2 regions of the Buttiauxella sp. genome follow, and region 2 is predicted to be linked to the other one. Evidence: predicted binding sites of a transcription regulator. Region 2 holds the regulator's gene; the other holds the start of a gene.

Region 1 (9,139 bases), on a different contig from region 2:
CTGCATTCTCAACGCTAAACGACAGGACGCAGGAAAGTTTATCCAGCATCCGCATGATCAAAGCATTCGGTCTGGAAGACCGCCAGTCCGCGCTGTTTGCCGCCGAAGCCAAAGATGCCGGCATGAAAAACATGAAAGTGGCGCGGATTGATGCACGTTTTGATCCCACGATTTATATCACCATCGGCACTGCAAACCTGCTCGCTATCGGCGGTGGCAGCTGGATGGTGATTCAGGGCTCACTGACGCTTGGGCAACTTACCAGTTTCGTGATGTACCTCGGCCTGATGATTTGGCCGATGCTGGCGCTGGCATGGATGTTCAATATCGTTGAGCGTGGCAGTGCAGCATACAGCCGTATTCGCAGCATGTTATCCGAAGCACCGTCAGTCACTGATGGTGAACAAGTTGCCCCGGCAGGGCGCGGTACCGTAGAGGTAAATATTCAGGCGTTCCACTACCCGCAAACGGCACGGCCAACACTTGAAAATGTCTCCTTTACTTTAAAGCCTGGCGCAATGTTGGGGCTATGCGGGCCAACGGGTGCCGGGAAAAGTACCATTCTGTCTCTTCTCCAGCGCCATTTTGACATCGACCAGGGCGAGATTTGTTTCCATGGCATTCCGCTGGTGCAGATGCAGCTCGACTCATGGCGTAGCCGCCTGGCAGTGGTAAACCAGACGCCATTCCTGTTCTCCGATACCGTCGCCAGCAACATCGCGCTGGGTAAACCGGGTGCTACGCAGGAAGAGATTGAACATGTGGCCAGGCTTGCCAGCGTTCACGACGATATCCTGCGTTTGCCGCAAGGTTATGAAACCGAAGTGGGAGAGCGTGGCGTAATGCTTTCTGGCGGCCAGAAGCAGCGTATTTCCATCGCCCGCGCGTTATTACTGGATGCGGAAATCTTGATCCTCGACGATGCGCTTTCTGCCGTTGATGGCCGGACTGAACACCAGATCCTGCATAACCTGCGTCAGTGGGGCGAAAACCGCACGGTGATTATTAGCGCGCACCGCCTGTCGGCATTGACCGAAGCCAGTGAAATCCTGGTAATGCAGCACGGGCATGTTGTCCAACGTGGCAATCACGATGTGCTGGTGGGCGAGCCGGGATGGTATCGCGACATGTATCGTTATCAACAACTGGAAGCGGCGCTGGATGACGCGCCACAAACCACAGCAGACGAGGAGCCAGCCAATGCGTAAATCAATACAGCAATGGCCAACCATAAAACGCCTGCTGGCTTACGGATCCCCGTGGCGTAAACCGCTCGCAGGGGCGGTGGTTATGCTGTGGATTGCGGCTGCTGCCGAAGTCAGTGGCCCGATTTTAGTCAGTTATTTCATTGATAACATGGTCTCTGAACATCGCCTGCCGATAGCGGCGGTGGCGGGATTGGGGACAGCCTATTTACTGCTGTCTATTTCAGCGGCGGGGCTGCATTACTGGCAGGCTTTATTATTTAACCAGGCCGCCGTTGGCGTGGTGCAAAAGCTGCGTACTGACGTGATGGATGCAGCACTTCGCCAGCCGCTCAGCACCTTTGATACCCAGCCGGTTGGACAATTAATTTCCCGTGTTACCAACGATACCGAAGTGATACGTGACCTCTACGTGACAGTGGTAGCGACCGTGTTACGAAGTGCCGCATTGATTGGCGCGATGCTGGTGGCTATGTTCAGCCTCGACTGGCGTATGGCGTCGGTGGCGGTTTGCATCTTCCCGGCGGTCATTATCGTGATGTTCATCTACCAGCGTTACAGCACGCCGATTGTCCGTCGGGTGCGCAGTTATCTGGCTGACATCAACGATGGCTTTAACGAAGTCATCAACGGGATGAGCGTCATTCAGCAGTTCCGCCAACAAGCGCGTTTTGGCGAGCGCATGGGGGCGGCAAGCCGTTCACACTATCTGGCGCGTATGCAAACTCTGCGTCTCGACGGCTTTTTACTGCGCCCGTTGCTGAGCCTGTTTTCGGCGATGGTGTTGTGCGGCCTGTTGATGCTGTTTGGTTTTACCTCGGTCGGGACTATCGAAGTGGGCGTGTTATACGCCTTTATCAACTATTTAGGCCGTCTTAATGAACCGCTAATCGAACTCACCACGCAACAATCGATGCTGCAACAAGCGGTGGTTGCAGGGGAGCGCGTGTTCGAATTAATGGACGGTAAACGTCAGGATTACGGCAACGATAATCGCCCGCTGGAAAGCGGTCGTATTGAAGTCGACAACGTTTCCTTTGCCTATCGCGGCGATCGCCTGGTATTGCAGGACATCAATCTCGATGTTCCCGCGCGCAGTTTCGTGGCGCTGGTGGGGCATACCGGCAGTGGCAAAAGTACTCTGGCAAATTTGCTGATGGGCTATTACCCGCTGACCAACGGTGAAATTCGTCTGGATGGTCGTCCGCTGGACACCCTGAGTCATAGCGTGTTGCGCCAGGGTGTTGCGATGGTGCAACAAGATCCGGTGGTGCTGGCGGATTCCTTCTTTGCCAACGTGACGCTCGGACGTGACATTAGCGAAACGGCAGTCTGGCAAGCGCTGGAAACGGTGCAACTCGCCGAACTGGCACGCACCATGAGTGATGGCATTTATACGCGGCTGGGTGAGCAGGGCAATAATTTGTCCGTCGGCCAGAAGCAATTGCTGGCATTGGCTCGAGTGTTAGTGGATGCCCCGCAGATCTTGATCCTCGATGAAGCGACGGCGAATATCGACTCCGGTACCGAGCAGGCGATTCAGCATGCGCTGGCTGCGGTGCGTGAGCACACGACGCTTGTGGTGATTGCTCACCGTCTCTCAACGATTACTGATGCCGACACCATTCTGGTCTTGCACCGTGGGCAGGCCGTGGAACGAGGCACGCACAGTGAATTGCTGGCGGCACAAGGCCGTTACTGGCAGATGTATCAACTGCAACTGGCGGGTGAGGAACTGGCTGCGGCCACGCGTGAAGAGCCCGCGACGGCCTGACGCACCAAAAACACGCAAAAATCCAATGGGTATCCCCGTTGGTGCAGAAATGAAACGCACCATGCACTGAAATGGTGCGTTTTTATTATCTAAGAAATTTCTTAATCCCGGTCATCGAAATGCCCTCCCTTTAAATCCTTATACAGCGCGGCTTAACGCGCTGAAAATTCCTGTTTTTCATTTTTGGCACGGCCTTTGCTTTATCTAATTCGTGTTGTAGAGGCAATTACCCAATTCTGACTGGAGGGGATCTATGAAGCTGGTTACCGTGGTGATCAAACCGTTCAAACTCGAAGACGTACGCGAAGCGCTGTCTTCAATCGGTATTCAAGGGCTGACCGTGACCGAAGTGAAAGGCTTTGGCCGCCAGAAAGGTCATGCAGAGTTGTACCGCGGTGCTGAGTACAGCGTCAATTTCCTGCCTAAAGTGAAAATTGATGTGGCAATTGCCGATGATCAACTCGATGAAGTCATTGATGTCATTAGCAAAGCTGCCTACACCGGCAAGATTGGCGATGGCAAAATCTTCGTTGCTGAACTGCAACGTGTCATCCGCATTCGTACCGGCGAAGCCGACGAAGCTGCACTGTAATCGTCTTGCCACTCGTGAAAGGGATGGAAAAAATGAAAAAATTAGCCTCTATCTTAGGCGTTGTAGCCCTGGCACTTGCGCCATCAATTGCTCTGGCGGCACCGGCTGTCGCTGATAAAGCAGACAACGCCTTTATGATGATTAGCACCGCATTGGTGCTGTTTATGACTATACCCGGGCTGGCGCTGTTTTACGGCGGCCTGATTCGCTCCAAAAACGTGCTGTCGATGCTGACGCAGATTACGGTCACGTTTGCTCTGGTTTGTGTGCTGTGGGTGGTTTACGGCTATTCATTGGCCTTTGGCACCGGTGGCAGCTTCTTCGGTAATTTCGACTGGGTGTTGCTGAAAAATATTCAGCTCACCGCGTTGATGGGCTCTTTCTACCAGTATATTCACGTGGCGTTCCAGGGCTCTTTCGCCTGCATCACCGTGGGGCTGATTGTCGGTGCGCTGGCTGAACGTATTCGCTTCTCTGCGGTGCTTATCTTCGTTGTGATTTGGCTGACGCTCTCTTATGTGCCGATTGCGCATATGGTGTGGGGTGGTGGCTTGCTGGCATCGCACGGTGCGATGGACTTCGCGGGCGGTACAGTCGTACACATCAACGCCGCAGTTGCGGGTCTGGTGGGGGCTTACCTGATTGGTAAACGTGTGGGCTACGGTAAAGAAGCATTTAAACCGCATAACCTGCCAATGGTGTTTACCGGTACTGCCATCCTGTACTTCGGCTGGTTTGGCTTCAACGCTGGATCTGCAAGTGCGGCAAACGAAATCGCAGCACTGGCCTTTGTTAACACAGTTGTGGCAACGGCGGCAGCCATCCTCGGTTGGGTATTTGGTGAGTGGGCATTGCGTGGCAAACCTTCTCTGCTGGGTGCGTGTTCCGGTGCGGTTGCAGGCCTGGTCGGTATCACTCCAGCGTGTGGTTATGTCGGTGTCGGTGGAGCACTGATTATCGGTCTGGTGGCGGGTCTGGCTGGTTTGTGGGGCGTGACGCTGCTGAAAAAATGGCTGCGTGTGGATGACCCTTGTGATGTGTTCGGTGTCCACGGCGTGTGCGGTATCGTAGGTTGCATCATGACCGGTATCTTTGCCGCGACCTCTTTAGGTGGTGTGGGCTACGCAGAAGGCGTGACTATGGGCCATCAGGTACTGGTGCAGTTGGAAAGTATCGGTGTGACGATTGTCTGGTCCGCGATTGTTGCGTTCATCGGCTTCAAAGTGGCTGACCTGACAGTAGGTCTGCGTGTACCAGAAGAGCATGAACGTGAAGGTCTGGATGTGAACAGCCACGGCGAAAATGCTTACAACGCATAAGTAATTTATCCCTCCCCCTCAATTTTTAGCCTTCTCCCTCTCCTGGGGGAGAGGGACGGGGGGGGAGGGCGTTCTGACTTAACCTCGTTTACGCATCACACCTTCTTGCACCGTTGACGCAACCAGCACGCCATCGCGTGAATAAAACTCTCCGCGAACAAAACCACGTGCACTGGAAGCTGAGGTACTTTCTACGCTGTACAGCAGCCAGTCATTCAGATCAAACGGGCGGTGGAACCACATTGAGTGATCGATGGTCGCCACTTGCATGCCCGGCTCCAGGAAACCCACTCCATGAGGCTGAAGCGCGACAGGAAGGAAGTTAAAATCAGAGGCATAACCCAGCAGATACTGATGTACGTGTAATTCGCCAGGCATTTTGCCGTTGGCTCGCATCCACACCTGGCGTACCGGCTCATCGACATGGCCTTGCATTGGGTTGTGGAACACTACCGGTCGGATCTCGAGTGGCTTTTCACACAGAAATTTCTCTTTCAGGCTCTGCGGGAGCAACTTTTCAAACGCCATGGCAATTTCAGTTTCTGACTTCAGATTTTCCGGAGCAGGTGCTGCTGGCATGGCTTTTTGATGTTCAAAGCCGGGTTCTGGCGCCTGGAAAGAGGCGGTCATGTAGAAAATCGGCTTGCCATTCTGAATTGCCGCTACGCGACGCGCGCTGAAACTATTGCCATCACGCAGGGTTTCGACGTCATAGACAATCGGTTTTTGGCTGTCCCCTGGGCGCAGAAAATAGCTGTGGAATGAGTGTACCAGGCGTTCAGCGGGCACAGTTTCTTTGGCGGCATACAACGCCTGGCCAACCACTTGTCCACCGAATACCTGACGTAAACCTAAGTCCTCGCTCTGGCCACGAAAAATACCTTCTTCAATCTTTTCCAGATTGAGTAATGCCAACAAATTGCTGAGCGGTTGACTCATAAAAGGTCCTCAGTAAAAAAATAAAAATCCCGCATCTGGCCTGATTATAACAGGTTTCCAACAATCTCCATCCAGTGGCCCGACCTGATGATCTCTTTCGGTTTTGGGCAAAAATCAGTGATATGTGCCACACTTAGCGTGATAAGTATGTTTAACCACTCATTACTTGTGGGCCAACAGCCTGCTGGTGCATTGATAATAAGGAGAACAAATCAATGAAACTTGTGCACACGTTAAGTGGTTTAGCCATTGCTGTTGCGATGGTGGGTTGCGCGCATAACAAAAGTGCGGACATCCCAACTCCGGCTCCTGCTGCGACGACGTCATCAGCAGCGGCTACGGCTCAGTCTGATATTCAGCAGCCGAATGTCTCGGGTACGGTTTGGATCCGTCAACGTATTGCGCTGCCACCCGATGCAGTGCTAACAGTGACGTTATCCGATGCTTCCATGGCGGACGCTCCGTCTAAAGTGCTGGCGCAGCGAGCGGTCCGCACGGAAGGGAAACAATCACCGTTCAGCTTTGTACTGCCGTTTAACCCAGCGGATATCCAACCTAACGCGCGGATTATCCTGAGCGCGGCCATCACCGTGAATAACCAGCTGATGTTTATCACCGATACTATTCAGCCGGCAATCAACAATGGTGGGACGAAAGTGGATCTGACATTGGTACCGGTTCAGCAGACAGCGGTTCCTGTGCAGAATAACGGTGGCGCAACAACGACCGTTCCGTTGACCTCTCCGACTCAGGTTAACCCTTCATCAGCAGTGCCTGCTCCAACGCAGATGTGATGCTAAACAAGTGCCTCTACGGAGGCGCTTTTAGTTTGGTCGGGTGGATAAGCGCTAGCGTCATCCACCATTTGCATCAGTTTTGTCATTTAGTAATTCCAGCGATAACGCTGCATATCAATTTGCCCGCTCCCGGAAACCATAATCCCCTCTGAAAGCAAAGCTTGCCGCTGACGTTGCAAATCTGGGCCGGTCAGGGAAATCGCGCCATGACGATTCACGACCCGATGCCAGGGTAATTTACTGCCTTCGGGTAAGCGTTTGAGTACACCGCCCACTTGCCGTGCTGCGCGCGGTGAGCCAGCCAGCCGCGCGACATCGCCATAGGTGGTGACGTAACCTTCAGGGATCGCGGCAATAATCTGATAAACGCGCTGGGGGAATGAGTCGTTATTATCCATTGCACACTCCAAATCAGGATGTCGGTAAGGATAATCGTGGTGAGCTAAACTAGAAAGAGAAACAGGGGCTGCGCAAGAAAGCAACACCTGACCGCTCCTTGCTTGCAATTGCATGGGTCAACATGGATAATGCGCCAGCGCGTTAGGTAACTAGCGCTCTCAATGGGGGCCCTGTTGGTTCTCCCGCAACACTAATTTGTGAATTCGGTCAGGTCCGGAAGGAAGCAGCCGCAGCAGATGACGTGTGTGCCGGGATGTAGCTGGCAGGGCCCCCACCCAATTCTGGGTCTCAAACCCTTCAGCAGTCATCCCTAAAAAAATCCTACACCACCATCGCTCGTCCAGCGTAACTGCCCGCGTGTGACAGATTGTCCCAGACTGGTTTTAAACGTTCCAGAGCGGTGCGCATCTGTGTTGGCTCAAGCGTGAACGGCAAACGCAAATAGCGTTCAAATGCCCCTTCGGCGCCAAAACGTGGGCCTGCACCAATGCGAATCCCGATTGATTCCGCACTGGCGGCAAAGACGGTTGCCAGCGGTGCAGGCAGTTCGATCCACCAGGATAAACCTCCCTCCGGCACGACGGTTATTTTCCACTCCGGGAATAACGCTTTGATAGCTTCAGCGCAGGCATCTCTGTGCTGGCGCAGCATGGCGCGTCGCGCAGGCAGGAAGTTATCTGCTTCGTTAAATAGGTGGATAGCCGCGAGCTGCTCCAGCACTGGCGAGCCTAAATCCAGGCTGTCGCGGATTTGAATCAGCGATGCGATAGTGCGGGGCGATGCCCGAATCCAGCCTATCCGCAAACCGCCCCAGAAACTTTTCCCGCCGGATCCCAGAGTGATTATCCGGTCGTCATGATCAAATGTCGCCAGCGGTGGCGGCGGTGGGGCGTCAAACCACAGGTCGACCATGGTTTCATCAACCACCACGGTGGTACGGGTGCGGGCGGCCATTTCAGCGATAGCGATACGCGTCGCGACATCCATACAACGCCCGGTAGGATTATGGTAATCGGCAATCAAGTAGGCGAGTCGTGGGGACGTTTGCGCAATGGTCGCCGCCAGCCCTTCGGTGTCCCAACCCTGTTCAGTCAGGCTAACGGGAACCGCACGGCACGACGCACCTTTAATTGCCGTCAATGCCATCGGATAAGTTGGATGATCCATCAAGACGCGATCGCCCGGGCCTGTCAGTAGACGCAGGATCAACCCAAAACCACTAAGCGCACCATTGACGATCATAATCTGGTCGGCGTGAGTCGGCAGCCCGCGGGCAGCGTAGCGCTGTGCGATAACCTGACGCAGTTCCGGTAGACCCTGCTGGTTGTAACCAGTCGAGCCCAAATGTTCTGGCAAAGCCATCAGCGCGTTTGCGTAGGCCTGATGAATTTCCGGCCCGGCAGTCAGTGCCGCGGTGGAAAGATCTAACGTTGCCGCCTGACCAGGAAGGGGAGATACAGCTTGTCGCCCTTCCGGCAGCATGGTGACCGAACCTGAACCTTGTCGGCTGGCCAGATAACCTTCATCACGCAATTGTGCGAGTGCGGTCGCGACAGTGGTCCGGCTAACGCCGAGCGCTGCTGCCAGTTCACGTTCACCTGGCAGGCGACTGTCGAGCGGCAAACGCCCATCCAGAATCAACAACCGTAGCCCATCCGCCAGTTGGCGATAAACCGGGGTGCGGGGTAAATCCTGTTGCCAGTTTCCCAGCAATTTGGTCAGAGATGATGATCCGGTTCTACGCTGGGCCATAGCAATCCACTTTTTATTAACTGGACCTTAATATCAGATCCATTTTGCGTAAAAGTAAAGCCACAGAAGAATACTGAGGTGAAGAAAATGATCGCTCGTCGCTTGCTGCAACTGTATACCGGCCTGGTTTTGTATGGCGTTTCCACGGCGATGTTCGTGCGGGCCAATTTAGGCGCCGATCCCTGGAACGTGTTCCACCTCGGCGTGGCGCGGATCTTCTCTTTAAATATTGGCATGGTGATGATCCTGGTGGGCGCTCTGGTGCTGCTGCTGTGGATCCCGCTGCGTCAGAAACCGGGTCTTGGGACTGTCAGCAACGTGATTGTGTTGGGCCTTGCCGCAGACGGCGCACTAGCCTTAAT
Region 2 (9,139 bases):
GAAAATGTGTCAGGCAGATTGGTCATTGCCTGTTCAAAAATTTCCGGGTTTTCCGGCATGTTACGCACATCGATGCTGACTGCCGCAGAAATTTGGCGTTCTGCGAGAGTTTTGGCAAGATCAGGCAACAGCACTACTGGCAGGTTATCTACGCAGTAGAATCCCATATCTTCTAGTGCACGCAAGGCTACAGACTTCCCTGAACCAGAGCGGCCGCTGACAATCATCAGCACCATGTTTTCACTCCCCCAACTTCTCTTGCTGTGGCACACCTGTTACCGCAGCCAGATTATTCACTTTCACTACCTTGTTCGGTTTCGGTAATGATCTGATAAAGCTCTTCATCGCTCTGTGCGGAACGCAGGCGTCGGCAAATCGTTTTGTCCGCCAGACGTTTTGCTACCAGAGACAAAGTATGTAAGTGCGTTTTTGTTTGATCCGCAGGAACAAGCAGCGCAAACATCAGGTCAACCGGCTGATTATCAATGGCGTCAAAGGCGATAGGGGTTTCCAGTTTGATAAACACCCCAACAGCACGGGTGGTATCTTCTTCCAGTTTCCCATGGGGAATGGCGATACCATTACCGATACCGGTACTGCCCATGCGCTCGCGCGTCAACACGGCTTCAAACACCACTTGTGGTGGCAGGCCGAGCTGTTTTGCCGCCAGTTCACTGATGATTTCCAGTGCACGTTTTTTACTCTGGCAATGTACATTGGTACGGGTACATTCCTTGTTCAGGACATTACTAAGTTGTAGAGCTGAATCGTTGTTCATCATAAGTTCACCTAAGCACCCTGTTATGCTAACGGCCCGCTACTCCACGCAACGAGCCGTAAACGCTGAAACAGTTGCCCGGATTATCAGTGTTGTTTTAGTTTATCTTTATGTTTGGTTAACTGGCGTGCCAGTTTATCAATCAAGCCATCAATCGCCGCATACATGTCCTGGCCTTCCGCGCTGGCATGAATTTCACCACCATTGATATGTAGCGTGGCATCAGCAATATGCGTGACTTTTTCAACTTTTAACACAATATAGACTTGGTTAATTCTGTCGAAGTACTGCTCCAGTTTGGCAAACTTCGTACTCACAAAATCGCGTAGCGCGTCAGTGATTTCGACGTTATGTCCTGTAATGTTGAGCTGCATAGTGTCTTCCTTATCGGTTAAGTCAAACCAATTGCTTACGCTGATTTGACGGTGGTATGGATAAAGACTCTCGGTACTTCGCAACGGTGCGGCGTGCCACCATGATCCCTTGATCGGATAGCATAGTCGTTAACTTGCTATCGCTCAGTGGTTTCGCTGGGTTTTCCGCAGCAATTAATTTCTTCACCAATGCACGAATTGCCGTCGAGGAGGCTTCACCTCCACCTTCGGTGTTGACATGGCTTGAGAAGAAATACTTTAATTCAAAAATACCGCGTGGGCTGTGCAGATATTTCTGCGTGGTCACACGGGAAATGGTCGACTCATGCATTTCGACCACCTGGGCGATATCAGCAAGCACCATCGGTTTCATGTGCTCTTCGCCAAGTTCAAAAAAGCCCTGCTGTTGTTCGACGATACAGCGGCTTACGCGCAGCAGCGTGTCGTTCCGGCTTTCCAGACTCTTAATCAGCCACTTTGCTTCTTGCAAGTTACTACGAATAAATTGCGAGTCGCTGTCATTGCGGGCATTGGTGCCCATCGCAGCGTACTGCTGGTTTATTTTCAAACGTGGAATGCTGTCAGCATTCAGTTCTACCGTCCAGCGACCCTGTACCTTTTTCACCAGCACATCCGGGATGACATATTCCGGCTCACTGGTCTGAATGGACTGCCCTGGACGAGGGTCAAGGGATTGAATCAGGCACATTGCCTCTTTCAACACTTCTTCTTTCAGACGAGTGACGCGCATCAGGCTGCGGAAGTCATGGTTGGCGAGCAGATCCAGATGCTCGCTGACAATTAAGCGCGCTTCGGTAAGCCAGGGTGTGTCGCGGCTGAATTGTGAAAGCTGGATAAGCAGGCAGTCACGCAGATCGCGTGCGGCGACACCGACGGGATCGAAACGTTGAACGCGCTTGAGGACGGCTTCCACTTCGTCAATCGTGATTTCGTCATCGCCCATGCTTTCCAGAATTTCTTCCAAAGAGACGGTGAGGTAACCCATTTCGTCGACGGCATCGACAATTGAGGTCGCTATCGCGGTATCGGTATCTGAAAACGGCGTGAGATCGACTTGCCACATTAAGTAATCTTGCAGCGTTTGTGTCGTTTCACCCTGATAAACCGGCAATTCATCATCGATGTAATCTGTACCGGTTCCTGATGGCGTGCCTGCGGTGTAGATTTCATCCCAGCTGGTATCCAGCGGCAACTCGTCGGGCATCTCTTTTTGTTCAAGTGCTTCACGCGTATCTAACGCTTCATTCTCACGCACTTCCTGAGTTTCAATTTCTTCATGCAGATCGGTTTGCTCAAGCAGTGGGTTACTTTCCAGTGCTTGCTGAAGTTCTTGCTGTAGCTCTAACGTCGACAGTTGCAACAGACGAATAGCCTGCTGTAACTGGGGAGTCATAGCAAGTTGTTGGCTAAGCCGTAATTGCAAACCTTGCTTCATATTCAGAGCGAACTTCCTCAGGTAAATACTCGTCATCATTCGAATGGCAAGGGCGTTGGCCACTCGAATGATGACGAGTATTGATAAATATATTTCCTACCCTATCAGAGTCTGAACTCTTCGCCCAGATACACGCGCTTAACATGCTCGTCTTCCAGGATTTCAGCTGGCGTGCCATGGGCGATTAAATGGCCCTGGCTAACGATGTAGGCACGTTCACAAACAGCCAACGTTTCGCGTACGTTATGGTCAGTAATCAACACCCCGAGCCCGCTGTCGCGCAGGTGCTCAATGATTCGCTTAATGTCGATGACGGAGATTGGATCAACACCGGCAAAAGGTTCATCCAAAAGAATAAATTTTGGATTTGCCGCCAATGCGCGGGCAATTTCGACACGACGACGTTCACCACCAGACAATGACTGCCCGAGGTTATTACGCAAATGTTCGATGTGGAACTCTTCCATCAGCTCATTAGCGCGATCTTCACGCTGCTCAACGGAGAGGTCGTCACGAATTTGCAGCACCGCCATCAAGTTATCAAACACGCTTAAACGGCGGAAAATTGAGGCTTCTTGCGGTAAGTAGCCGATCCCTCGACGAGCACGTGCATGCAGGGGCAGAAGGCTGATGTCTTCATCATCAATAATAATGTTGCCTGCATCGCGCGGCACAATGCCGACCACCATGTAAAAGGTCGTGGTTTTCCCGGCACCGTTCGGGCCAAGTAATCCGACAATTTCACCTGACTTCACCGCCAGGCTGACATCTTCAACAACGCGGCGGCCTTTGTAGGCTTTAGCGAGATTTTTTGCAATTAAAGTCGCCATAACGAATTAGTTACTCTTTTTCTGCGCAGGGGCGGGTGCCGGAGCCTGGCCGTCTTTTTTCTGCAACTGAGAAGGGACCAGAACGGTGGTGACACGTTTACCTTTTTCGCTAAACGCCTGCATCTTTTGTTCTTTAACCAGGTAAGTAATTTTGTCGCCTTTGATATTGCTATCTAACTGTTCCAGATAGGCATTACCGGTCAGCACGACGAAATCATTTTGCAGCTCATAATGCATGGTAGACGCGTTGCCTTTTACCGGCTTACCGCTATCCTGCATTTGATAGAAAGTGGCTGGATTACCGTATCCATCAATGACTTCCTTGCCTTCTTCACCGCCAGGACGGGTCACAACCACTTTATCGGCATTAATTTTGATACTGCCTTGCGTCACGATCACATTGCCAGTGAAGGTGACGACGTTGCCTTGCATATCCAGCGACTGTTGGTCAGATTCAATATGAATCGGCTGGTCGGTATCACCGGTCAGCGCAAATGCCGAAAAACTGGCGGCTAAAAGCGTACTGGTTAGTACTAAATTACGGCTGAGTTTGTTTATTTTGGATTTCATAGGATGTTCTAACCTTTTCAATCAGCTCGGCATTTTTGCTGCGTAAGTTTCCACGCATTTTGAGGCCGGTGGAGTTAAAGCTGGTTCCGTACAAGGTTACCTGGTCATCAGAGGCAACATCCTGAGTGACTAAATTAACCTGCGCATTGTCCGTGGTAATTTTACGTAGCTGAGAATCTGGCGTCAGAGCAGTCAGCTCCACATTCCCATACAAATACAGCATCCGATCGTTAGTAAGTTTGGCGCGATCTGCTCGTAATGACCAGGTTGCAACTTTATTTTCGTCGTACTGCGTCATCACCGGCTTGGTGAACCATGAGATGGCGGTATCGGAAAAATATTCAACATGTTCCGCGACCAGTCGATAATTCAAAGCCCCTTCAGGACTGTAGGCCAGGGTCGTGGAATGTTCACTTTGATAGGTTGCTTCGTTGCTGGTGACCGTCGGTTGAACCACGGTATCCTTATCGACCAGATTTACGCCAATCAATATCAATACCAGCAATGAAAGCAGGATGATAACCCAACGTCTGGTATTACTCATATAGATAGCCCTTTGGCCTCATCAAGCTTTCCTTGTGCCAGTAACAGGAGATCACACACTTCACGGACCGCTCCACGCCCGCCAGCAATGCGAGTCACGTAGTCGGCACGAGGAGTCAGCAGAGGATGAGCATCAGCAACGGCAACGCTCAAACCCACTTTGGCCATTACCGGCCAGTCGATTAAGTCATCACCAACATAAGCAACGTGCTCTGCAGAGATAGCAAGCTTATCTAAGAGATCCTGAAAAGCCACAAGCTTGTCCGATTGCCCTTGGTAGAGATGGGTAATCCCCAACGTTTCGCATCGGTCTTCGAGAAGCTTTGCTTTACGGCCAGTGATAATCGCAACTTCAATATCTGAAGTTAGCGCACAACGGATCCCATAGCCATCACGCACGTTGAATGCTTTCAGCTCTTCGCCGCTATTACCCATGTAAATCAGGCCATCAGACATCACGCCATCAACATCTAAAATGAGCAGGCGCACGTTTGCTGCCCGCTCCATCACGCGCGTGCTTACCGGGCCATAACAGGTGGCAAGTGACGCTTCATGGTTACTCATTAAGGCTAATCCTTTGTTAAACCACGCCAGCGCGTAGCATGTCATGCATATGTACCACACCGAGTAGTTGGTCGCCATCTGCAACCAGTACCGAGGTGATGTGGCGAGACTGCATCAGATTGAGCGCATCTACCGCCAGCAGTGTCGGACGAACGCGAATACCACCTGGCGTCATGACATCTGCGATATTCAGGGAGTGGAGGTCAACGCCCATATCAAACACGCGACGTAAATCACCATCCGTGAAGATCCCTTCGATTTTCATCAACGAGTCACAGATAACGGTCATCCCCATGTTTTTACGTGTAATTTCCAATAATGCATCGCGCAAGGTCGCATCTTTACTGACATGAGGGATCTCATCACCGCTGTGCATGATATCGCTGACGCGTAGTAACAGTTTACGACCCAATGCGCCGCCAGGGTGAGAAAGTGCAAAATCTTCTGCGGTAAAGCCACGCGCTTTAAGCAACGCAACGGCAAGTGCATCGCCCATTACCAGGGTTGCTGTAGTGCTGGAAGTTGGGGCCAGGCCAAGCGGGCAGGCCTCTTGCGGTACTTTGACACACAAATGGACTTCCGCCGCTTTACCCATGGAGCTTTCCGGGCGACTGGTGATGCAAATGAGCGGAACCTGTAAGCGCTTAAGAACGGGAATCAGTGCCAGAATTTCGTTTGACTCACCGGAGTTGGAAATCGCGATGACAATATCTTGTGGGCTAACCATCCCAAGATCGCCGTGGCTTGCTTCACCAGGATGGACGAAAAACGAGGGGGTACCGGTACTGGCAAACGTTGCCGCCATCTTTTTACCGATGTGGCCAGACTTACCCATGCCCATAACGACAACTTTACCTTTGCAATAAAACATTTTTTCACAGGCTGCAGAGAAGTCTGTATTGATGTATTGCTCAAGTTGATCCAGGCCTTCACGTTCGATCTTCAGGACTTCTTTGCCTGCTTGTTGAAAGTCAAAACCCGGTTGTAAATCTATCTGTGACATAATTTCCGTTCCGTTTTACCCAACGACCGGTGATGCAACAAACCACAGCATCACAATCCATACGAAGAAACTACATGTTAACAGAGCGCCTGCCGTCTTGCCGATAGAGCGAGGCTTACGCCAGCAAAGTACCGCGAAAATGGCACTGACGACCAACATCACCCAATAGTCTCGTGCAAAAGCAAGAGGGTCGATTTCGCCTGGTGCGATTATCGCCGGGATTCCCAGCACCAGAACAATGTTGAAAATATTCGAGCCAATGATATTACCAATCGCAATATCATCTTCACCTTTCCGTGCACCTGCTATGGTTGTTGCAAGCTCAGGTAGACTTGTGCCAACCGAAATGATGGTCAGGCCAATCACTAACTCGCTTACGCCAAAGTAGTTCGCCAGCACACTGGCATTATCGATAACCATGCGCGTCGCCATCGGCATAATAATTAAAGCAACGGCGAGCCACAAAAATGCGACGGGGCGATTGCCTTCACGAGGAAGTTCAGCCAACTGCTCACGCGTCAGTTTGTCGGCACCTTCATTCCCGGCAAGGCGCGCTATTTTAATCGTAAACAGCAGATACGCCACTGCAACAGCAATCAAAATAACACCATCAATAACGCTTAACTGGTTATCGAAAAGCAGCCAGCCGATAATGGCGCTGACGACTAACATTAGGGGCAATTCGCGACGAAGAATATCGGAATTCACGGTAAATGGATGCAAAAGAGCCGCTAAGCCGAGAATCAGCAAAATATTGGTGATATTTGAACCTAAAGCCGTTCCGACGGCTAAGTCCAGTTGACCATGTAGGGCCGCAGAGCTGGCGACGATGAGCTCAGGAAGTGAAGTGCCAATACTGACGACAGTCAAACCGATCAGTAGGGGAGGAACCCCAAAGCTGCGGCAAAGTATGGATGCGGCAAACACCAGTCGGTCGGCGCCATACACGACCAAAAGCAAACCAATAATTAACAGAGCTGTAGCTAACAGCATGCAAAATCCTTTATTCAGGTATAATCGCCGGTCTTGTGCTGTGAAAGTTCCGGCAGAGCATACAGATCTGTAGGGCCAGGCAAGATTCTTAATTCTGACTTTATGTGGCAGAAAAGTAAAACAAATGCCAGTTTTCGCTAATCTGGACGGGTATTATTCTGTAAGGATATTGGGTTGGAACCGAGTTTCCAATTAATGCTTCGTCCATGAAATTGATAAAAGGAAAGACGATGAGCCAGACGCAGGCGAATCTGGTCGAAATTCGCGGTGTGAGTTTTACTCGCGGTAGTCGGCGCATCTTTGACAATATTTCTCTGAACGTGCCACGGGGTAAAATTACCGCCATAATGGGGCCTTCAGGTATTGGCAAGACAACATTATTGCGGTTGATAGGTGGTCAAATTCAGCCTGACAGCGGTGAAATCCTGTTTGACGGTGAAAACGTGCCGGCCATGTCGCGCACGCGTTTATACAATGTACGTAAACGTATGAGTATGCTGTTCCAGTCTGGCGCGTTGTTTACCGACCTGAATGTCTTTGAAAATGTGGCATATCCGCTGCGTGAACATCGCCGCTTGCCAGAAGAATTGCTGCACAGCACCGTAATGATGAAGCTTGAAGCGGTGGGATTACGCGGTGCCGCTAAACTGATGCCTAACGAACTCTCAGGCGGCATGGCCCGACGTGCAGCCCTTGCTCGTGCCATCGCTCTCGAACCCGATTTGATCATGTTTGATGAGCCATTTGTTGGCCAGGATCCTATTACTATGGGGGTTTTGGTCAAACTGATTTCGGAACTGAACAGCGCGCTGGGTGTGACGTGTATTGTGGTTTCTCACGACGTTCCTGAAGTGCTGAGTATTGCCGATTACGCCTATATTGCAGCGGATCAGCACATTGTAGCTGAAGGGACCCCTGCGGCTCTGCGTGAAAATTGCGACCCGCGGGTACGCCAGTTCCTCGATGGTATTGCCGATGGGCCAGTACCGTTCCGCTATCCGGCCATGGATTATCGGAATGACTTATTATCAGAAACAGGGAGTTAAGTTGCTCATGTTCTTTAATGCACTGGCATCATTCGGGCGGCGGGGATTGAAAACCTGCGCGTCATTTGGCCGGGCTGGAATAATGCTTTTCAATGCGGTGGTGGGGAAGCCAGAATTCCGCAAACACGCGCCGTTACTGGTTCGCCAACTGTATAACGTCGGCGTGTTGTCGCTGATTATTATCATCGTTTCCGGCTTATTTATCGGCATGGTGTTAGGCCTGCAAGGCTACTTAGTGCTGACGACTTACAGTGCGGAATCAAGCCTCGGTATGTTAGTCGCCTTGTCATTACTGCGCGAGCTGGGTCCAGTCGTCGCAGCACTCCTGTTTGCCGGACGTGCTGGTTCAGCGTTGACGGCAGAAATCGGCTTAATGAAAGCAACAGAACAACTCTCCAGTATGGAAATGATGGCTGTTGACCCTCTGCGCCGAGTCGTTTCACCTCGTTTTTGGGCTGGTGTGATTTCATTACCCTTGCTGACACTTATCTTTGTCGCGGTCGGTATTTGGGGTGGTGCACTGGTGGGTGTTAACTGGAAGGGAATCGATGCCGGCTTCTTCTGGTCTGCAATGCAAAACGCCGTCAACTGGCGTACTGATTTGGTTAACTGTGTCATCAAAAGCGTGGTGTTTGCGATAACAGTAACCTGGATTGCATTATTCAATGGCTACGATGCTATTCCTACGTCCGCAGGGATTAGCCGGGCAACAACACGAACCGTTGTGCACGCTTCACTGGCCGTTTTAGGCCTGGATTTTGTGCTTACAGCACTGATGTTTGGGAATTAAGTTCATGCAAACTAAGAAATTTGAAACTGGGGTTGGGGCATTTTTGATTATCGCGCTGGCAGCCATCGTCTTCTTGTGTCTGAAAGTGGCAAACGTCACTTCGCTGCGCAGTGAGCCAACTTACCGGATTTATGCGACGTTTGATAACATCGGCAGCCTGAAAACAGGTTCCCCACTGCGCCTCGGCGGGGT

Evidence for each region. Region 2 encodes sigma-54, which starts transcription at its own class of promoters, with help from an activator protein. Its sites were predicted from a motif close to GTTGGCACANNTTTCGCTNT; they were not measured.
Region 1: a site for sigma-54 is predicted at 3,162-3,181, ahead of glnK (P-II family nitrogen regulator). Genes of this name have one in related genera too.

Annotation. Positions count from the first base shown of each region.
Region 1 covers NZ_JBAVHX010000029.1:64,926-74,064, reverse strand. The annotation lists gene WBL83_RS17855 (SmdA family multidrug ABC transporter permease/ATP-binding protein) at 1-1,208, shown strand, start outside; gene WBL83_RS17850 (SmdB family multidrug efflux ABC transporter permease/ATP-binding protein) at 1,201-2,979, shown strand; gene glnK (P-II family nitrogen regulator) at 3,233-3,571, shown strand; gene amtB (ammonium transporter AmtB) at 3,604-4,890, shown strand; gene tesB (acyl-CoA thioesterase II) at 4,969-5,829, opposite strand; gene WBL83_RS17830 (YbaY family lipoprotein) at 6,045-6,623, shown strand; gene WBL83_RS17825 (MGMT family protein) at 6,713-7,024, opposite strand; RNA gene ffs (signal recognition particle sRNA small type) at 7,197-7,293, shown strand; gene WBL83_RS17815 (PLP-dependent aminotransferase family protein) at 7,347-8,777, opposite strand; gene WBL83_RS17810 (YczE/YyaS/YitT family protein) at 8,868-9,139, shown strand, end outside.
Region 2 covers NZ_JBAVHX010000027.1:1,432-10,570, forward strand. The annotation lists gene rapZ (RNase adapter RapZ) at 1-236, opposite strand, end outside; gene ptsN (PTS IIA-like nitrogen regulatory protein PtsN) at 290-781, opposite strand; gene hpf (ribosome hibernation promoting factor) at 865-1,152, opposite strand; gene rpoN (RNA polymerase factor sigma-54) at 1,175-2,608, opposite strand; gene lptB (LPS export ABC transporter ATP-binding protein) at 2,713-3,438, opposite strand; gene lptA (lipopolysaccharide ABC transporter substrate-binding protein LptA) at 3,445-4,008, opposite strand; gene lptC (LPS export ABC transporter periplasmic protein LptC) at 3,977-4,552, opposite strand; gene kdsC (3-deoxy-manno-octulosonate-8-phosphatase KdsC) at 4,549-5,115, opposite strand; gene kdsD (arabinose-5-phosphate isomerase KdsD) at 5,132-6,118, opposite strand; gene WBL83_RS17260 (calcium/sodium antiporter) at 6,134-7,111, opposite strand; gene mlaF (phospholipid ABC transporter ATP-binding protein MlaF) at 7,342-8,157, shown strand; gene mlaE (lipid asymmetry maintenance ABC transporter permease subunit MlaE) at 8,165-8,947, shown strand; gene mlaD (outer membrane lipid asymmetry maintenance protein MlaD) at 8,952-9,139, shown strand, end outside.